Regions from separate parts of the Pantoea phyllosphaerae genome, predicted to be linked through region 2. Evidence: predicted binding sites of a transcription regulator. Region 2 holds the regulator's gene; each other region holds the start of a gene.
The links. Region 2 encodes CRP, which controls carbon source genes, mostly activating them, when cyclic AMP is high. Its sites were predicted from a motif close to ATGTGANNNNNNTCACAT; they were not measured.

Region 1 (6,053 bases), on a different contig from region 2:
ATCGGCACCAGCCCGCTCTATACCTTGCGTGAATGCCTCTCCGGTCAGTTTGGTTTCGGCGTGGAGCGCGAAGCGGTTTTCGGCTTTCTGTCGCTGATTTTCTGGCTGCTGCTGCTGGTGGTCTCGCTGAAATATATCAGCTACGTCATGCGCGCGGACAACGCCGGCGAGGGCGGCATTTTAACCCTGATGTCGCTGGCAGGCCGCAATACCGGCGCACGCGCTACGGCGGTACTGGTCATTATGGGCCTGATCGGCGGCAGCTTCTTTTATGGGGAAGTGGTGATTACACCCGCCATCTCCGTCATGTCGGCGATTGAAGGGCTGGAGATTGCTGCGCCCTCGCTCGATCCCTTTATCGTTCCGCTCTCTATCGCAGTGCTGACGCTGCTGTTTATCATCCAGAAGCATGGCACCGGTATAGTGGGCAAACTCTTCGCCCCCGTGATGCTGATCTGGTTCGCCACGCTGGCGGTACTGGGCGTCACCGGCATCATGAAGAACCCGGAAGTGCTTCAGGCGCTTAATCCCTCCTGGGCGGTCAGCTTCTTCATGCACTACAAGACCATTTCGTTCTTTGCGCTGGGCGCGGTAGTGCTGGCGATTACCGGCGTGGAAGCGCTCTATGCAGACATGGGGCACTTCGGCAAAATGCCGATTCGCATCGCCTGGTTTATCGTGGTGCTGCCATCGCTGGTGCTGAACTATTTCGGCCAGGGCGCGCTGCTGCTCAGCGATCCGAAAGCGATTAAAAATCCTTTCTTCCTGCTGGCGCCGGACTGGGCGCTGATCCCGCTGCTGATTCTGGCGACGCTGGCGACGGTTATCGCCTCGCAGGCGGTGATCTCTGGCGTCTTCTCGCTGACGCGCCAGGCGGTGCGCCTGGGTTACCTGCCTGGCATGCGCATTATCCATACCTCAGAGATGGAGTCCGGTCAGATCTACGTGCCGATGATCAACTGGGTGCTCTATTTCGCCGTGCTGATCGTGATTATCAGCTTTGAACACTCCAGCAACCTGGCGGCGGCTTATGGCATCGCGGTTACCGGCACCATGGTGCTGACTTCGATTCTCTCCTGCACCGTCGCGGTAAAAAACTGGCACTGGAGCCGGCTGGCAGTCGGCCTGATCCTGACGCTGTTTCTCTGCATCGATGTGCCGCTCTTCTCCGCCAACCTGATTAAGCTTTTCTCTGGCGGCTGGCTGCCGCTCTGTCTGGGGCTGATCATGTTCCTGATTATGACGACCTGGAAGAGCGAGCGCTTTCGCCTGCTGCGCCGGATGCACGAGCACGGCAACTCACTGGAGGCAATGATCGCCTCGCTGGAGAAATCGCCGCCGGTGCGCGTGCCGGGTACCGCCGTCTATATGTCGCGCGCGCTCAACGTGATCCCCTTTGCGCTGCTGCACAACCTCAAGCACAACAAGGTGCTGCACGAGCGCGTGGTCTTTTTGACGCTGCGCACCGAAGATGCGCCTTACGTGCATAACGTGCGCCGCGTCGCCATCGAACAGCTGTCGCCAACCTTCTGGCGCGTGGTGGCCAGCTACGGCTGGCGCGAAACGCCCAATGTAGAGGAGATTTTCCACCGCTGCGGGCTGGAAGGGCTTAACTGCCGGATGATGGAGACCTCGTTCTTTATGTCGCACGAGTCGCTGATTATAGGCAAACGTCCCTGGTATCTGCGCCTGCGCGGCAAGCTCTTCCTGGCGCTGCAGCGCAACGCGCTGCGCGCGCCTGACCAGTTTGAGATCCCGCCGAACCGGGTTATCGAGCTCGGCACCCAGGTCGAGATCTGAACGTTACCAGCGCAGGGCGACGCAGAGTCCGCCGCCCTCACGCTGGCTGAAGCGCAGCTGCATGCCGTGCAGCTGCGCGACGTTGCGCACAATCGACAATCCCAGCCCGCTGCCGCTCTTCTCCTGTCCCGGCGGCCGCCAGAACCGCTCACCCAGACGCTGCATCTCCGCCTCGCTCAGGCCCGCGCCATTATCCTCAACGCGCAGCCCGCGGTTCTCCAGCACTATCCGGACGTCGCTGCCTTCCGGCGTATAGCGAATGGCGTTGTCCAGCAGGTTGCGCACCAGCAGCGACAGCAGCAGCGGATGACCCTGCATAACCGGCTCGGCAAGCGTTTCCAGACGCAGCGCGACGCCAGCGCGATCGGCGTGTGGCAGCTGCTCAGCCAGTGCCTCCTGCAGCAGGCTATGGAGGTCGACTGGCTGAAACGCCTCGCGCGCGTCCTCCGCCTCGGCGCGCGACAGCGTCAGCAGCTGATCCACCAGCCGCGTAGCGCGCTGAATACCGGCGTCCAGCTGGCGCAACGCATGCTGGCGCATCCCCTCGTCGTCAGCGGCAAGCTGCACTACCTCGCTCTGCACGCGCAGCGCCGCCAGCGGGCTGCGTAGCTCGTGGGCGGCGTCGGAGGTAAAGCGGCGCTCGCGCTGCACCATGGCGCTGATGCGGCTGAACAGCCCGTTCAGCGCTTCCGTTAGCGGTCTGACCTCCAGCGGCACCCGCCCGGCGTCCAGCGGTCTGTCGTCGTCCGGCGCGCGCTGTGCCAGCAGTTGCGTAATGCGCTTGAGCGGGCGCAGCTCGCGCCATACCAGGCCAAGCAGCAGCAGCAGCATCAGCGGCAGCGCGATAAGCCAGGGCAGAATGCTGCTTTGCACCAGCGCTTTCGCCATATCGTCGCGGTATTCCCACTCCTGGCCCACCACGATGCGGTGCTGGCCGTCCGGCGTCGTCAGCCAGACAAAGCGCCAGTCGTCATCGTCGTCGATTAACCGCCCGTCGTGAAATCCCTGCGCCTCGGCGTCGAACGGGAGCATTCTGCCGTTTTCGCCGTCGTTCAGCACCGGCCTGCCGTCTCGGGTGAAAATAGCAAAGGCGAGCGCGTCGTCATCCTGATCGCCGCGATGGTGGCGCAGCAGCGCCTTGTTTTTAGGCAGCGTAGCGTCAGCGGGCGCGGTGAGGTCAAGCGCCATCAGGCGTTTGGCGAACAGCAGCTGCTGGGTGTCGAACAGTTCGTTAATGGTATCGCGCGTCTGTAGCCAGGCGCTCAGGCTGGCGCTGCCCCAGCAGAGGCCAAGCAGCAGCACAAAGCCGACCCCAAGCCGGAGAAACAAGCTCATTGCGGCTCTCCCAGCATATAGCCGACGCCGTGCACGGTGCGGATAAAAGTCGCGCCGAGCTTTTTACGCAGGTGATGAATATGCACTTCCACTGCGTTGCTGGAGACGTCGGCATCCCAGCTGTAGAGCTTCTCTTCCAGCTGCGCACGCGTCAGCACGCGGCCAGGATGGCGTAAAAACAGCTCCAGCAGCGCCAGCTCCCGGCTTTTGAGCGTAACGACCTCGCCATCCAGGGTCACGCTATGGCTGGCAGGTTGCATTATGACGTTACCGTGACGCAGTTCCGGCTGTAGCTGGCCGTGGCGACGCCGGATAAGCGCCTGTAGTCGTGCGGCGACCTCTGTCAGAGCGAAGGGTTTACAGAGATAGTCGTCTGCCCCCAGCTGCAACCCCTCTACGCGCTGATCGAGGGCGTCGCGGGCGGTCAGGATCAGCACCGGCACGTCCGCGCCCTGCTGTCGCCAGTCGCGCAGAATTTCCAGCCCGTCGCGCTGCGGCAGCGAGAGATCGAGGATGACCGCATCCCAGGGGGCGGCATGCAGCGCGGCAAACCCCTCATCGCCGGAAACAAACCAGTCGACGCTGAAACCTAATTTTCCCAGGCCAGCCTTGATGCCATCGCCAATCAGCCGGTCATCCTCAATCAGTAAAATACGCATTTTCCCTCCTGTGTCCGCAAAGGCTTTATACGAAGGAGAACGCTGCTTGTACAGGTGATATCGCTACTTTTCGCTTATTTTTACCTCTTAAGATCCTGTTAAGAACTCCGTGTTTTAATTAGCAGCGTACAAAACACACATTCATGGAAACGAGGTGAAAATATGAAAAAGCATGCCGCACTCTTAGCTATCCTGGCGCTGACCACTGCACCGGTCTTTGCCGCGCCGCAAGGCGGATTTGTCGATGCGAATGCGCCTGCCGTTCAGGCGAAACAGGGAGGTTTTCAGAATGACCAGAGCAGCGTGGTGACCGTCAAGCAGGCGGAAGAGATGAAAGACGACAGCTGGATTACCGTGCGCGGTCAGCTGGAGAAACAGATCGGCGACGAAGATTATCTGTTTCGCGACGCCACCGGCACCATGAAAGTCGAGATCGACCACAAGCGCTGGGAGGGTTTGACCATTACGCCGAAAGATCGCGTTGAGCTGACGGGGGAGCTGGACAAAGATTTCAACAGCATTGAACTTGACGTTAAGCAGGTGCGTAAAGCGCCGTAACGCCTTCCCTGCCGGGCCGCTTCAGCGGCCCTTTTTATCGCCTAAGCCAAATTGGCCTGCGCGCGAGCGAAACGTTTCGATAACGATCACACTTCTCGATTTCCCCCGTTGAGTTACCGCCGCCATTTCATACACTGCCGTCAGCGAAACGTTTCGCTCTGGAGCAGAAAATGAAAAAAGGTCGCCTGTTAAACGCTGAAATCTCTTACCTGATTGCCCGCCTGGGCCATACGGATACGCTGACCATTGCCGATGCCGGCTTGCCGATCCCGGCAGGGCCGCAGCGCATCGATCTGGCGCTGACGCCGGGCACGCCCGATTTTATGCAGGTGGTAAAAGCCGTCACGCTGGAGATGCAGGTGGAAAGCGCCCTGATTGCGGAAGAGATTAAGCAGCATAATCCGCAGCTCCATAGCGAGCTTCTCGCCGTGCTCGAAGCCTTGCAACAGCACCAGGGAAACAAGATTGCAGTACGTTACACCAGTCATGAACAGTTCAAACAACAGACTCAACGCAGTCAGGCGGTCATTCGCAGCGGAGAGTGCTCTCCGTTTGCGAATGTCATCCTGAGCGCTGGCGTCACCTTCTGAGGCCGTTATGCAACCCTTATTACAGCTCCAGGGGATTGAGAAATCCTTTCCCGGCGTAAAGGCGTTAAAGAGCGCGTCGCTGGCGGTCTACCCAGGACGCGTGATGGCGCTGGTAGGCGAGAACGGCGCCGGCAAATCCACCATGATGAAGGTGCTGACCGGCATCTACAGCCGCGATGCGGGTTCGCTGCGCTGGCTGGGTGAAGAGACCACCTTCAGCGGCCCGAAAGCGTCGCAGGAAGCGGGTATCGGCATTATTCATCAGGAACTAAACCTCATTCCGCAGCTGACCGTAGCGGAGAACATTTTTCTGGGACGCGAGTTCGTCAACCGTTTCGGCCGTATTGACTGGAAACGGATGTACGCCGAGGCGGACGCGCTGCTGAAGCGTCTCAACCTGCGTTTCAACAGCCACAAGCTGGTGGGCGATCTTTCGATCGGCGATCAGCAGATGGTGGAGATCGCCAAAGTCCTGAGCTTTAAGTCGCAGGTGATCATTATGGATGAGCCGACCGACGCGCTGACCGATACCGAAACGCTGTCGCTGTTTCGCGTCATCAACGAGCTGAAGGCGCAGGGCTGCGGCATTGTCTATATCTCCCACCGCATGAAAGAGATCTTCGAGATTTGCGACGACGTGACGGTTTTCCGCGACGGCCAGTTTATTGCCGAACGTCCGGTGAATGAGCTCAGCGAAGAGAGCCTGATCGAGATGATGGTCGGGCGCAAGCTGGAAGATCAATACCCACGCCTCGAGCAGGCGCCGGGAGAGATTCGCCTCAAGGTTGAGAACCTCAGCGGACCGGGCGTGCATGAGGTCAGCTTTACGCTGCGCAAAGGCGAGATCCTGGGCGTTTCCGGGCTGATGGGGGCCGGACGCACCGAGCTGATGAAGCTGCTTTACGGCGCCCTGCCGCGCAGCAAAGGCCGCGTCTGGCTCGACGGCCGCGAAGTGGTAACGCGCGCGCCGCAGGATGGTCTGGCCAGCGGCATTGTCTATATCTCCGAGGATCGCAAGCGCGACGGGCTGGTACTGGGCATGTCGGTAAAAGAGAACATGTCGCTGACGGCGCTGCGTTACTTCAGCAACGGCAGCTGCACGCTGAAACAC
Region 2 (6,053 bases):
GTCATCACCATGGATGCGGCATCCGGGTTGCAGGATATTGCCGCCCTTATCGGCGACGCGCCCTGGGTGCAGTGCGCGGAATACGATCCCGCTATACCGGCCTCTTCCGTCGCTATCGACAACCGCCATGCGGCGCAGGAGACGGTACGCTATCTGGCAGGCAAAGGCCGCCGCCGTATCGGGCTGGTAAACAGCGATATGCGTTACCTCTATTCACACCAGCGGGAGGCGGGCTATCGTGCAGGTCTGGATCAGCTGGCGCTGCCGTGGCGCAGCGTCGCTTATGCAAAGGAAATTTCATGCGAGGCGGGCAGCCAGGCGCTGCGTCAGCTTTTGCAGCAGCCCGAACCGCCGGATGCGGTGCTGGCGGTATCGGACGTGCTGGCGGTAGGCGTGGTGCACGCCGCGCGGGAGGCGGGTCTGCGCGTGCCGGAAGATCTCGCCGTCGTCGGCTTTGACGGCATCCCCTTCACCAGCAGCCTCAACCCGCCGCTGACCACCGTCGAACAGCCGATGTATCAGTTAGGCGCGCGCAGCGTGCAGCTTTTGCTGCAGCGCATTCGTCGTCCGGCGTCACCCGTCGTGCGCGAAGTGCTGCCCTGGACGCGCGTCGAGCGCGCCTCCAGCTAGCTCAGCGCCAGATCAGCAGCACGCAGGCGGCGGTCAGCAGGCCCATTGCCAGGTTAAAAAGGGTCCAGGCGCGGCGGCTGCGCAGGATGCGGCCGATCATCGCGCCGAAGCCGATCCAGATAATGCCCGCCACCAGGTTAACCAGGAACATACCAAAGCTGATGGCCGTCACCGAGTGCAGATAGGCGGAGCCGGCAAGGCTGAAGCTGGCGATCGCCCCCAGCGCCATCAGCCAGGCTTTTGGATTGATCAGCTGCAGCAGACCGCCCTGCCAGAACGGCATCGGTTTTGGCGGTGCGTCGCCGGTTTCCAGCTCTTCATAGGCGGCGGTGGCGATTTTCCACGCCAGCCAGAGCAGATAAAGACTACCGGCAATCTTCAGGATAAGGTGTAGCGCGGGATAGAGCAGGATCAGGCTGCCGACGCCGAACGCCACCATTAGCAGCATCAGCTGCATGCCGATCATAATGCCGATCATGAGCGGCACCGTGCGCCAGAAGCCGAAATTGGCGCCTGACGCGGTGAGTAACATATTATTAGGCCCTGGCGTGATAGCAGCGACCCAGAGAAAACCCAACATTGAGAAAAACAGGCTCAGTTCCATGAACGGGCGCTCCTTACCCCCAGATTCGCAACAAGCCTAACGAAGCTAACAGTGTGATATGAATCAGACAAGTGCTGGCGATATGAATTTTCCTCCTGAGGCAGCGGCGAGCTTTATGCCGCCGCGCGCCCTGCGCAATCCGCATCTGCAGACGGTGCTGCCGCGTCTGGTGCGCCGTCGCCTGCTGCTACGTCCGCACTGGCAGCGCCTCGACCTGCCGGACGGCGACTTCGTCGATCTCGCCTGGAGCGAAGAGCCGCAGCAGGCGAGCCATAAGCCGCGCGTGGTGCTGTTTCACGGCCTTGAAGGCAACTTCCATAGTCCTTACGCTCACGGGCTGATGCACGCCTGCCAGCGTCAGGGCTGGCTCGGCGTGGTGATGCACTTTCGCGGCTGCAGCGGCGAGCCGAATCGCCTGCATCGCATCTATCACTCCGGCGAAACCGAAGACGCCGCCTTTTTTCTGCGCTGGCTGAAAACGCGCTGGGGCGATGTGCCAACCGCTGCGGTGGGCGTCTCGCTCGGCGGCAATATGCTGGGCTGCCTGCTCGGCAGGCTGGGCGACGCCGCGCCGCTCGACGCCGGGGTCATCGTCTCGGCGCCGCTGCTGCTGGAGCCGTGCAGCCTGAAGCTGGAACAGGGCTTTTCACGCTTTTATCAGCGCTATCTGCTCGATCAGCTGAAAAAGAACGCCGAGCGCAAGCTGCGCGTCTGGCCGGGCACGCTGCCGGTGGATCTGTCGCAGCTCAGGGCGCTGCGTCGCCTGCGCGACTTTGACGACGCCATTACCGCCCGCGCCCACGGCTTTCTTGACGCGGGCGACTACTACCGTCGCGCCAGCGCCATGCCGCTGCTGAAAAATGTGCGCAAACCCTTGCTGATCATCCACGCGAAAGACGATCCTTTTATGACTGACGAGGTGATCCCACAGCCGGATCGGCTCTCAGCCAGTACCACCTATCAACTCACGCCCTATGGCGGACACGTTGGCTTTGTCGGCGGCACGCTGCGTCAACCGCAGATGTGGCTCGAGCAGCGTGTGCCGCAGTGGCTTACACAGTGGCTCTCATCATGATTATTCCCTGGCAACAGCTCGATCCCGATACCCTGACCAACCTGATTGAAGCCTTTGTGCTGCGTGAAGGCACCGACTATGGCGAGCAGGAGCGCAGCCTGGCGCAAAAGGTGGCGGACGTGCGCCGCCAGCTGGAGCGCGGCGACGTGGTGCTGGTCTGGTCGGAACTGCATGAAACCATCAACATCATGCCGCGCAGCGAATTCCGCGGCTGATGCGCCAACGCGCTTTTCGTGTTAACAATGCTCATCGCCCGACTTCACAGGGAGCTTTTCCATGTCAGCACGACACCCGATTATTGCGGTAACCGGCTCCAGCGGTGCCGGCACCACCACCACCAGCCTGGCGTTTCGTAAAATTTTCCAGCAGCTCAATCTGCACGCCGCCGAGCTGGAGGGCGACAGCTTCCACCGCTATACGCGGCCGGAAATGGATATGGCTATCCGCAAGGCGCGTGATTTAGGGCGCCACGTTAGCTATTTCGGCCCGGAAGCCAACGACTTTGGCCTGCTTGAACAGACCTTTATCGACTACGGCAATACGGGCAAAGGCCAGTCGCGCAAATATCTGCACACCTACGACGAAGCGGTGCCCTGGAATCAGGTGCCGGGCACGTTTACGCCGTGGCAGCCGCTGCCGGACAATACCGACGTGCTGTTTTACGAAGGGCTACACGGCGGCGTGGTGACGCAGCAGCATAACGTGGCGGAAAAAGTCGATCTGCTGGTGGGTGTGGTGCCGATCGTCAACCTGGAGTGGATCCAGAAGCTGGTGCGCGACACCAGCGAGCGCGGCCACTCGCGCGAGGCGGTGATGGACTCGGTGGTGCGCTCAATGGAGGATTACATTAACTTCATTACGCCGCAGTTTTCGCGCACCCATCTTAACTTCCAGCGCGTCCCGACCGTGGATACCTCCAATCCGTTCGCCGCGCGCGAAATCCCGTCGCTGGACGAGAGCTTCGTGGTCATTCACTTTCGCGGGCTGGAGAATATCGACTTCCCTTACCTGCTGGCGATGCTGCAGGGCTCCTTTATTTCGCATATCAATACGCTGGTGGTGCCGGGCGGCAAGATGGGGCTGGCGATGGAGCTGATTATGGCGCCGCTGGTGCAGCGGCTGATGGAAGGCAAACAGATCGCCTGACCAAACAATGAGTAGACGGCTCATAAGCGTAAAACGCGGGCGAGATGGGCAGAAGAGCAAAGCGTCCCGCGACAGGGATGTCGCGGGCCGAGCGAGCATGGATGCCTTGAGCGACGTTGCGATCGGCCCCTCTCACCCGCGTGAGCACCTTGCCAAAAAGTTTACGTTTTACAGCGCGACCACTTCGTAGCTGTGGGTCATCTCTACGCCCTTGCCCAGCATTAACGCCACCGAACAGTACTTCTCCGCCGAGAGATCCACCGCGCGCGCCACCGCTTTATCGCTCAGCGCCTTGCCGGTCACCACGAAATGCAGATTGATATGGGTAAACAGGCGCGGCGCCTCTTCACGACGCTCCGAGGTGAGTTTCACCTCGCAGTCCACCACATCGTTACGGCCTTTTTGCAAAATAGAGACCACGTCGATGGCGCTGCAGCCGCCCGCGGCCATCAGCACCATCTCCATCGGACTGGGCGCTTTATCGCCCGAGTTGCCGTCCATCAGGATCTGATGCCCTGACGACGACTCACCGAGAAAGGTTAATCCTTCGACCCACTTCACTCTTGCCTGCATGTTTCCACCTCAAGAATAGCCCGTTTGCCGCCAGAGTACGCGTTCGCCTGACAAACAGCAATCCAGAGTAATCCCCCCTCTGCTGAAGCGAGACAACAGAAGACAGTCGGCAAAAGCTGTGCTACAAACAGTGCTGAAAATAGTTCGTTCTGTTAAGGACGAAGACGGGACACATCAAGCGCCTGGCGCAAAATAAGGCCCGAATAATCTCCTTCAGGAGAAACGCTTGAAGCTTTCATCGCCTGGCAGGGATTAATCCCCCCGCGTTTTGGGCACGATTACAATAGAGGATAATAGCGAATGGTTCTCGGCAAACCGCAAACAGACCCTACACTCGAATGGTTCCTGTCCCATTGCCATATTCACAAATATCCATCCAAAAGTACGCTGATTCATCAGGGTGAGAAGGCTGAAACCCTCTACTACATCGTGAAAGGTTCCGTTGCGGTGCTGATCAAAGATGAAGAGGGCAAAGAGATGATCCTCTCTTACCTGAATCAGGGTGATTTTATCGGTGAGCTTGGCCTGTTTGAAGAAGGTCAGGAGCGCAGCGCCTGGGTACGTGCGAAAACCGCGTGCGAAGTAGCGGAAATTTCCTACAAGAAATTCCGCCAGCTTATCCAGGTGAATCCGGATATTTTAATGCGTCTCTCTTCGCAGATGGCGCGCCGTCTGCAGGTTACATCGGAAAAAGTGGGCAATTTAGCTTTCCTCGACGTGACCGGACGTATTGCACAAACCCTGCTTAACCTGGCGAAGCAGCCAGACGCCATGACGCATCCCGACGGCATGCAAATCAAAATTACTCGTCAGGAAATTGGCCAAATCGTTGGTTGCTCGCGCGAAACCGTGGGCCGCATTTTGAAAATGTTGGAAGACCAGAATCTGATTTCCGCACACGGCAAAACCATTGTCGTTTACGGCACCCGCTGATTTCCTCTCATACACGGCGTGATGTCACCGTTACGCCGCTACTGCTTTTAGTGAAGTGATGTGGCGCCGAATCATCTATCACCCCGAAGTTAACTATGCCCTGCGGCAGACGCTGGTGCTCTGCATTCCGGTGGCGCTCGGCTGGTTATTCGGCGATCTGCAAAAAGGGCTGCTCTTCTCTCTGGTTCCCGCCTGCTGCAACGTGGCGGGCCTGGATACGCCCCATAAACGCTTCTTCAAACGTCTGATCGTCGGCGGCTCGCTGTTCGCGCTCGGCAGCTTTCTCATCCAGCTATTAACCCTGAAAGGGGTACCGCTGCCTGCGGTGCTCTTTGCCCTGCCGCTGCTGCTGGGCGTCACCGGCGAAATCAGCCCGCTGCACGGCCGTCTGCTCTCCGGCACGCTGGTGGCGGCCATCTTTACCCTGAGCCTGATCGGCCGCATGCCAATCTATGTGCCACCGCTGCTCTATATCGGCGGCACGCTCTGGTACGGACTCTTTAACTGGTTCTGGTTCTGGCTCTGGAAAGAGCAGCCGATGCGCGAAACCCTGAGCCTGATCTACCGCGAGCTGGCGGACTACTGCGACGCGAAATATACCCTGCTGACCCAGCTTACCGACCCGGAAAAGGCGCTGCCGCCGCTGCTGGCGCGCCAGCAGAAAGCGGTCGATCTGATCAATACCTGTTATCAGCAGATGCATATGCTCTCCGCCAGCCGCGACAACAGCCATAAACGTCTGACGCGCGCGTTCCAGGTGGCGCTCGACCTGCAGGAGCATATCTCCGTCAGCCTGCATCAGCCGGAAGAGGTGCAGAAGCTGGTAGAGCGCAGCCATGCGGAAGCGGTGATCCGCTGGAACGCCAAAATCATCTCGGCGCGGCTGCGCGCGCTGGCCGACGCCATTCTCTACCATCAGTTGCCGAGTCGATTCGATATGGATAAGCCGCTCGGCGCGCTGGAGAAGATCGCCCGCCAGCATCCCGACAATCCCGTGGGCCACTTCTGCTCCTACCACTTCAGCCGCATCGCGCGCGTGCTGCGCACGCAAAAACCGCTCTATCAGCGTGACCTGATGACCGATCGCCAGCG
Region 3 (6,053 bases), on a different contig from region 2:
GCGCACGAACGGCAGGTGTTCGCAGGCGTGCTGCCGCGCAAAGCGGGTAAAGGCTTCCAGCACCGGCTGACGCTGCTCGCCATCGCGCACGGCGGCATAAAGGCGGCTCCACAGCCCTTCGCCCAGAGTTTTCGTCACGATTAATCCCTGCTTTTCAAAACTCTCTACGACCCAGTGTGGCAGCGCGGCGATGCCCATGCGCGCCGCCACCATCTGAATCAGCAGCAGCGTATTGTCGACGCTCTTCAGGGCCGGGCTGACGCCTGCCGGCTGAAGAAAGTGCCGCCAGATATCGAGCCGCTGGCGCTGCACCGGATAGATCATCAACACCTCCTGCGCCAGGTCCTCGGGGGTAATGTGCTCGACCTGCGCCAGCGGATGATCGGGCGCCAGCACCAGGCGCACTTCGAAGTCGAACATCGGCGTGTAGTGCAGGCCGCTGCGCGGCAGGATATCGGAGGTCAGCACCACGTCCAGTTCGCCCTGCTGCAGCGCAGGCTGCGGATCGAAGGTCACGCCCGATTTAAAATCCATGACTACCTGCGGCCAGCTCTGGCGAAAGTTGTCCAGCGCCGGCGTCAGCCATTGAATGCAGCTGTGGCACTCAATGGCGATGCGCAGCGTCGCCTGATAAGGCTCGTGGCACGCCTGTAGCGCCTGCTGAATTTGCGGCAGCACCTGCTCCGCCAGCTGCAGCAGAATTTCACCCTGCGGCGTGAAGCGCAGCGGCTGGCTTTTGCGCACGAACAGGCGGAATCCCAGCCGCTGCTCGAGATCGCTGAACTGATGCGACAACGCCGATTGCGTTTGATGAAGCTGCGCGGCAGCGGCGGCCAGCGAGCCAGTATTACGCAGAGCCTGAAGCGTCCGCAGGTGCTTAAGTTCGATCATGAGCGTCCTTCACATGGAGATTGAACAATTTGCGCTTGAGCAACATACACTACCCGCAGAATATAGCGGTGTAAACATCTGGACGGCTAAACATCTTTGGCTGCCAGACTGAGCCAAAGAGAAACTATCGGGAGAACAGCGTATGACCATTCTGAACCACAGCCTTGGCTTTCCCCGCGTCGGCCTGCGTCGCGAACTGAAAAAAGCGCAGGAGAGCTACTGGGCGGGCAAGGCGACCCAGCAAGAGCTGCTGGCGACCGGACGCGAACTGCGCGCGCGCCACTGGCTGCAGCAGAAAGAGGCGGGCGTGGATCTGCTGCCGGTAGGCGATTTCGCCTGGTACGATCATGTGCTGACCACCAGCCTGATGCTGGGCAACGTTCCGGCGCGCCATCAGAATAAAGACGGGTCCATTGACCTCGATACGCTGTTTCGCATTGCGCGCGGCCGGGCGCCCACCGGCGAACCTGCCGCCGCCGCCGAGATGACCAAATGGTTTAACACCAACTATCACTATATCGTGCCGGAGTTCACAAAAGGCCAGTCGTTCAGGCTCGCCTGGACCCAGCTGCTGGACGAAGTGGACGAGGCGCTGGCGCTGGGCCACAAGGTGAAGCCGGTGCTGCTCGGCCCGGTGACCTATATCTGGCTCGGCAAAGTTAAAGGCGAGCCGTTTGATCGCCTGTCGCTGCTGAATGATCTTCTGCCGGTTTACCAGCAGCTGCTGGCCGAGCTGAAAAAGCGCGACGTCGAGTGGGTGCAGATTGACGAGCCGGCGCTGTCGCTGGAGCTGCCGCAGGCGTGGCGCGAAGCGTTCAGGCCCGCTTACCAGGCGCTGCAGGGCAACGTGAAGCTGCTGCTGACCACCTATTTCGACAGCATCGGGCAGAACCTTGAGGTCATTCGCGCGCTGCCGGTGCAGGGGCTGCATGTCGATCTGGTGCACGGTCGCGACGACCTTGCGCAGCTAAACCAGCTGCTGCCGGCGACGTGGCTGCTGTCGCTGGGCGTTATCAACGGCCGCAACGTCTGGCGCGCCGACCTGAGCCGCTGGTTCGAACGCCTACAGCCGCTGGTCGGCCAGCGTGAACGGCTGTGGATCGGCACCTCATGTTCGCTGCTGCACAGCCCGATCGATCTGAATGCAGAGACCCGCCTCGACGATGAAGTCAAAAGCTGGTTCGCCTTCGCGCTGCAGAAATGCAGCGAACTAAAGCTGCTGAGCGACGCGCTCAACCATAACGACGCGGCCTCGCTGGAGGCCTGGAGTGCGCCCATTCGCCATCGCGCCCACTCCAGCCGCGTCCACAACGCGGCGGTCGGCAGGCGTCTGGCGGCGATCTCCGCGCAGGATACCGAACGCGCCAGCGCTTACGCCGTCCGCGCCCGTGCCCAGCGCAGCCGCTTTAATCTGCCCGCCTGGCCGACCACTACCATCGGCTCCTTTCCCCAGACCACTGAGATCCGCGGGCTACGCCTCGACTTCAAAAAAGGCAATATCGACGGCAGCAGCTACCGCACCGGCATCGCGCAGCATATCAAACAGGCGATCGCCGAACAGGAGCGTCTGGGCCTCGACGTGCTGGTGCACGGTGAAGCGGAGCGTAACGATATGGTGGAGTATTTCGGCGAGAACCTGGAGGGGTTCGTCTTCACCCAGAACGGCTGGGTACAGAGTTACGGCTCGCGCTGCGTCAAGCCGCCGGTGATTATCGGCGACGTCAGCCGTCCGCGGCCGATTACCGTGGAGTGGGCGACCTATGCGCAGTCGCTGACCAGCAAGCCGGTGAAAGGAATGCTGACCGGCCCGGTAACCATTCTCTGCTGGTCCTTCCCGCGCGAAGACGTGTCGCGTGAAACCATTGCGAAGCAAATCGCGCTGGCGCTGCGCGACGAGGTCGCCGATCTCGAAGCGGCGGGCATCGGCATTATCCAGATTGACGAGCCGGCGCTGCGCGAAGGCCTGCCGCTGCACCAGTCTGACTGGGCCGCCTACCTGACATGGGCGGTAGACGCCTTCCGCCTTAACGCCGCGGTGGCGAAAGACGACACCCAGATCCACACCCATATGTGTTATTGCGAATTCAACGACATCATGGCGTCCATCGCGGCGCTGGATGCCGACGTCATCACTATCGAAACCTCGCGTTCCGATATGGATCTGCTGGAAGCCTTTAAAGTATTTGAGTATCCGAACGAAATCGGCCCCGGCGTTTACGATATTCATTCGCCGAACGTGCCGAGCGTCGAGTGGATGGAGAATCTGCTGCGTAAAGCCGCGCAGTGCATCCCGGAAGCGCGTCTGTGGGTCAACCCAGATTGCGGCCTGAAAACGCGCGGCTGGACGGAAACCCGTCAGGCGCTGGCGAACATGGTCGAGGCGGCGAAGAGACTGCGCGGCGAAAACGCCGGAGTGTAAGGTGTTGCTGCTGAGGATGGGGCGCTGCGGCGCCCCTTTTTTATTGCGTGCGTCATCAGGCGACGCCGAACTGCTTAAACCACGTCAGCATGCGCGCCCAGCCATCCTGCGCCGATTCGGCGTGATAGCTCGGACGATAGTCGGCGTTGAAGGCGTGGCCCGCATCGGGATAGACGACGATCTCCGCTTTGGCGTTAGCGGCGTGCAGCGCCTGACGCATCTGCTCCACGCTCTCGAGCGGAATGCCATCGTCCTGGCCGCCGTAGAGGCCCAGCACCGGCGCGCCGAGATCCACGGCGATATCGATCGGATGCTTCTGCTGCTTCATGGTTTTCTCGCCGATGAGGCGACCATACCAGGCGACGGCAGCGCGCAGCTGCGGATTGTGCGCGGCATAAAGCCAGCTGATGCGACCGCCCCAGCAGAAGCCGGTAATGCCCATGCGGCGAATATCGCCGCCGTTGCGGCCGGCCCAGTTGGCGGCATGGTCGAGATCGGAGAGCACCTGGCTGTCCGGCACTTTGCTGACCAGCTCGCTGAACAGGGTGGGGATATCGTTATAATCGTTCGGATCGCCTTCGCGGAAATAGAGTTCCGGCGCCACGGCCAGATAGCCCTCCAGCGCCAGCCGACGGCAGATATCACGGATATGCTCGTGCACGCCAAAGATCTCCTGCACCACCAGCACTACCGGCAGCGGACCGTTCGCCTCTTTCGGTCTGGCGTAGTAAGCGGGCATATTTTCGCCCTGGCTCGGCACTGAGGTTTCGCCTGCCTGGATATCCGGGCTGTCGGTGTGAATCGTGGTTGAGGCGGTCGGCTGGACTGCAGGTGCAAAGCCGCCCGTCGATGATTTTTGTGCCATATTGTCTTCGGTTTTCATTTTTTTCTCCGTGCTGGCAGTAGCGCAATCACGTAACTATAGCCTGGCCAGATGACGCCTGGACCAGAGACCGGGTACAGAGTAGGGAGCAAGCAAAAACACTCTCCTCTTTAACATTGCTGCGAAGCCCGACGCACACAGCTTGTAGCAATGGCGTTCTGAATGGCTTGGTTATGTGACTCAGATCTCATTGCTTTCTATGTAAAATGTAACTTTCATTTTTGATAGTGACTGTTATCACACAAATTTGCGCTGCGCTGACGTAGAGTGGCGCGCTTCACTTCCCTGTTCAGGAGTTTGCTATGTCTGACGTTTTCCACCTTGGCCTGACCAAAGCCGATCTGCAGGGCGCGACCCTGGCAATCGTTCCCGGCGATCCGGAGCGCGTAAAGAAAATTGCCGGACTGATGGCGGATGCCCAGCCGCTGGCGTCGCACCGGGAGTTCACTTCCTGGCTGGCGAAGCTGGACGGTAAGCCAGTGGTAGTCTGCTCCACCGGTATCGGCGGCCCGTCAACCTCTATCGCAGTAGAGGAGCTGGCGCAGCTTGGCGTGCGCACCTTCCTGCGCGTCGGCACCACCGGTGCTATTCAGCCGCACATTAACGTCGGCGACGTGCTGGTGACTACCGGCGCGGTGCGCCTCGACGGTGCCAGCCAGCACTTCGCGCCGCTGGAATTTCCCGCCGTAGCGGATTTTGCCTGCACCACCGCGCTGGTCGCGGCGGCAGAAGCGAGCGGCGCGACCACCCATATCGGCGTAACCGCATCGTCTGACACCTTCTATCCAGGCCAGGAGCGTTACGACACCTTCTCCGGCCGCGTGGTCAGCCGCTTCCAGAACTCAATGAAGGAGTGGCAGCAGATGGGCGTGCTTAACTATGAGATGGAATCTGCGACGCTGCTGACGATGTGCGCCAGCCAGGGGCTGCGCGCGGGCATGGTGGCGGGCGTCATCGTCAACCGTACCCAGAAAGAGATCCCGGATGCGGCCGCCATGAAGCAAACCGAGAGCGATGCGGTAAAAATTGTGGTCGAAGCGGCGCGCCGTTTGTTATAACGCTTTCAGGCAGCGCTTCTGCGCGCTGCCGTTGCTCTTTACAGCAAAAGCGAGGATTGCCCGATGCGCCACACGCCGCCACGACACAAATCCGCCTTAACTGCTTCTCCCGCCGCCATGCAGGCGCGCCTTGAAAATGCCGCCGCCCGCTTTCGCCAGCATATGGCGCAGCAGGATTACGCCGCCGCCGCCAGCTGCTGCGAAGAGGTACTGCGCATCATGCCAAATCAGATGCAGGTACTGAGCGACTATGCGCTCTGCTTGATGCGGCTTGGCCACTACAGCAAATCTTACCGCGTCTATCAGAAAATCTATCAGGCGCCGCCTGCGGTGCGCGCCACCGCTTCGGAAACCTGGCTGGACGGGCTGGCGGAGCTGTGCGGCTGGATGGGCAAGCGAGAGGCGCTGGCGAAATATGGCCTGGAAGCGCTGAACGGCGCAGACGCGCGTTTTCGCCAGGGGCAGCGTTATCCCTTCCCGGCGGCGCGGCCGGAACCGATCGATCTGACGAAACCCGAACAGAACGCGATCGCCTTCAGCCTCTATGGCGGTCAGCCGCGCTACTGCGAAACGCTGATTAAAAACGTTGAGGTCGCGCAGCAACTCTATCCCGGCTGGCGCTGCCGCATTTATCTCGATCAGAGCGTGCCGCAGCATGTGTGGCAGCGTCTCAATCAGCCGCACGTGGACCTGGTCGATATGTCGCAGGAAAAGGCGATCTACCCGACGCTGTGGCGTTTTCTGGTGATGGACGATCCCGGCGTCAAACGCTTTATTATCCGTGACGCCGACTCGCTGCTGT

Region 1: a site for CRP is predicted at 4,427-4,444, ahead of rbsD (D-ribose pyranase). Genes of this name have one in related genera too.
Region 3: a site for CRP is predicted at 4,367-4,384, ahead of udp (uridine phosphorylase). Genes of this name have one in related genera too.

What each region holds. Positions count from the first base shown of each region.
Region 1 covers NZ_JBPFDE010000013.1:117,927-123,979, forward strand. Annotated here, with positions in the region: gene kup (low affinity potassium transporter Kup) at 1-1,800, shown strand, start outside; gene qseC (quorum sensing histidine kinase QseC) at 1,804-3,135, opposite strand; gene qseB (quorum sensing response regulator transcription factor QseB) at 3,132-3,794, opposite strand; gene ACR6A7_RS16835 (YgiW/YdeI family stress tolerance OB fold protein) at 3,957-4,352, shown strand; gene rbsD (D-ribose pyranase) at 4,523-4,942, shown strand; gene rbsA (ribose ABC transporter ATP-binding protein RbsA) at 4,950-6,053, shown strand, end outside.
Region 2 covers NZ_JBPFDE010000006.1:221,588-227,640, reverse strand. Annotated here, with positions in the region: gene ACR6A7_RS10825 (LacI family DNA-binding transcriptional regulator) at 1-630, shown strand, start outside; gene ACR6A7_RS10820 (LysE family translocator) at 632-1,234, opposite strand; gene ACR6A7_RS10815 (hydrolase) at 1,293-2,309, shown strand; gene ACR6A7_RS10810 (YheU family protein) at 2,306-2,524, shown strand; gene ACR6A7_RS10805 (phosphoribulokinase) at 2,586-3,455, shown strand; gene ACR6A7_RS10800 (OsmC family protein) at 3,624-4,028, opposite strand; gene crp (cAMP-activated global transcriptional regulator CRP) at 4,329-4,961, shown strand; gene ACR6A7_RS10790 (YccS/YhfK family putative transporter) at 5,020-6,053, shown strand, end outside.
Region 3 covers NZ_JBPFDE010000016.1:19,325-25,377, reverse strand. Annotated here, with positions in the region: gene metR (HTH-type transcriptional regulator MetR) at 1-891, opposite strand, end outside; gene metE (5-methyltetrahydropteroyltriglutamate--homocysteine S-methyltransferase) at 1,034-3,310, shown strand; gene ACR6A7_RS18040 (dienelactone hydrolase family protein) at 3,366-4,193, opposite strand; gene udp (uridine phosphorylase) at 4,496-5,251, shown strand; gene ACR6A7_RS18030 (tetratricopeptide repeat protein) at 5,315-6,053, shown strand, end outside.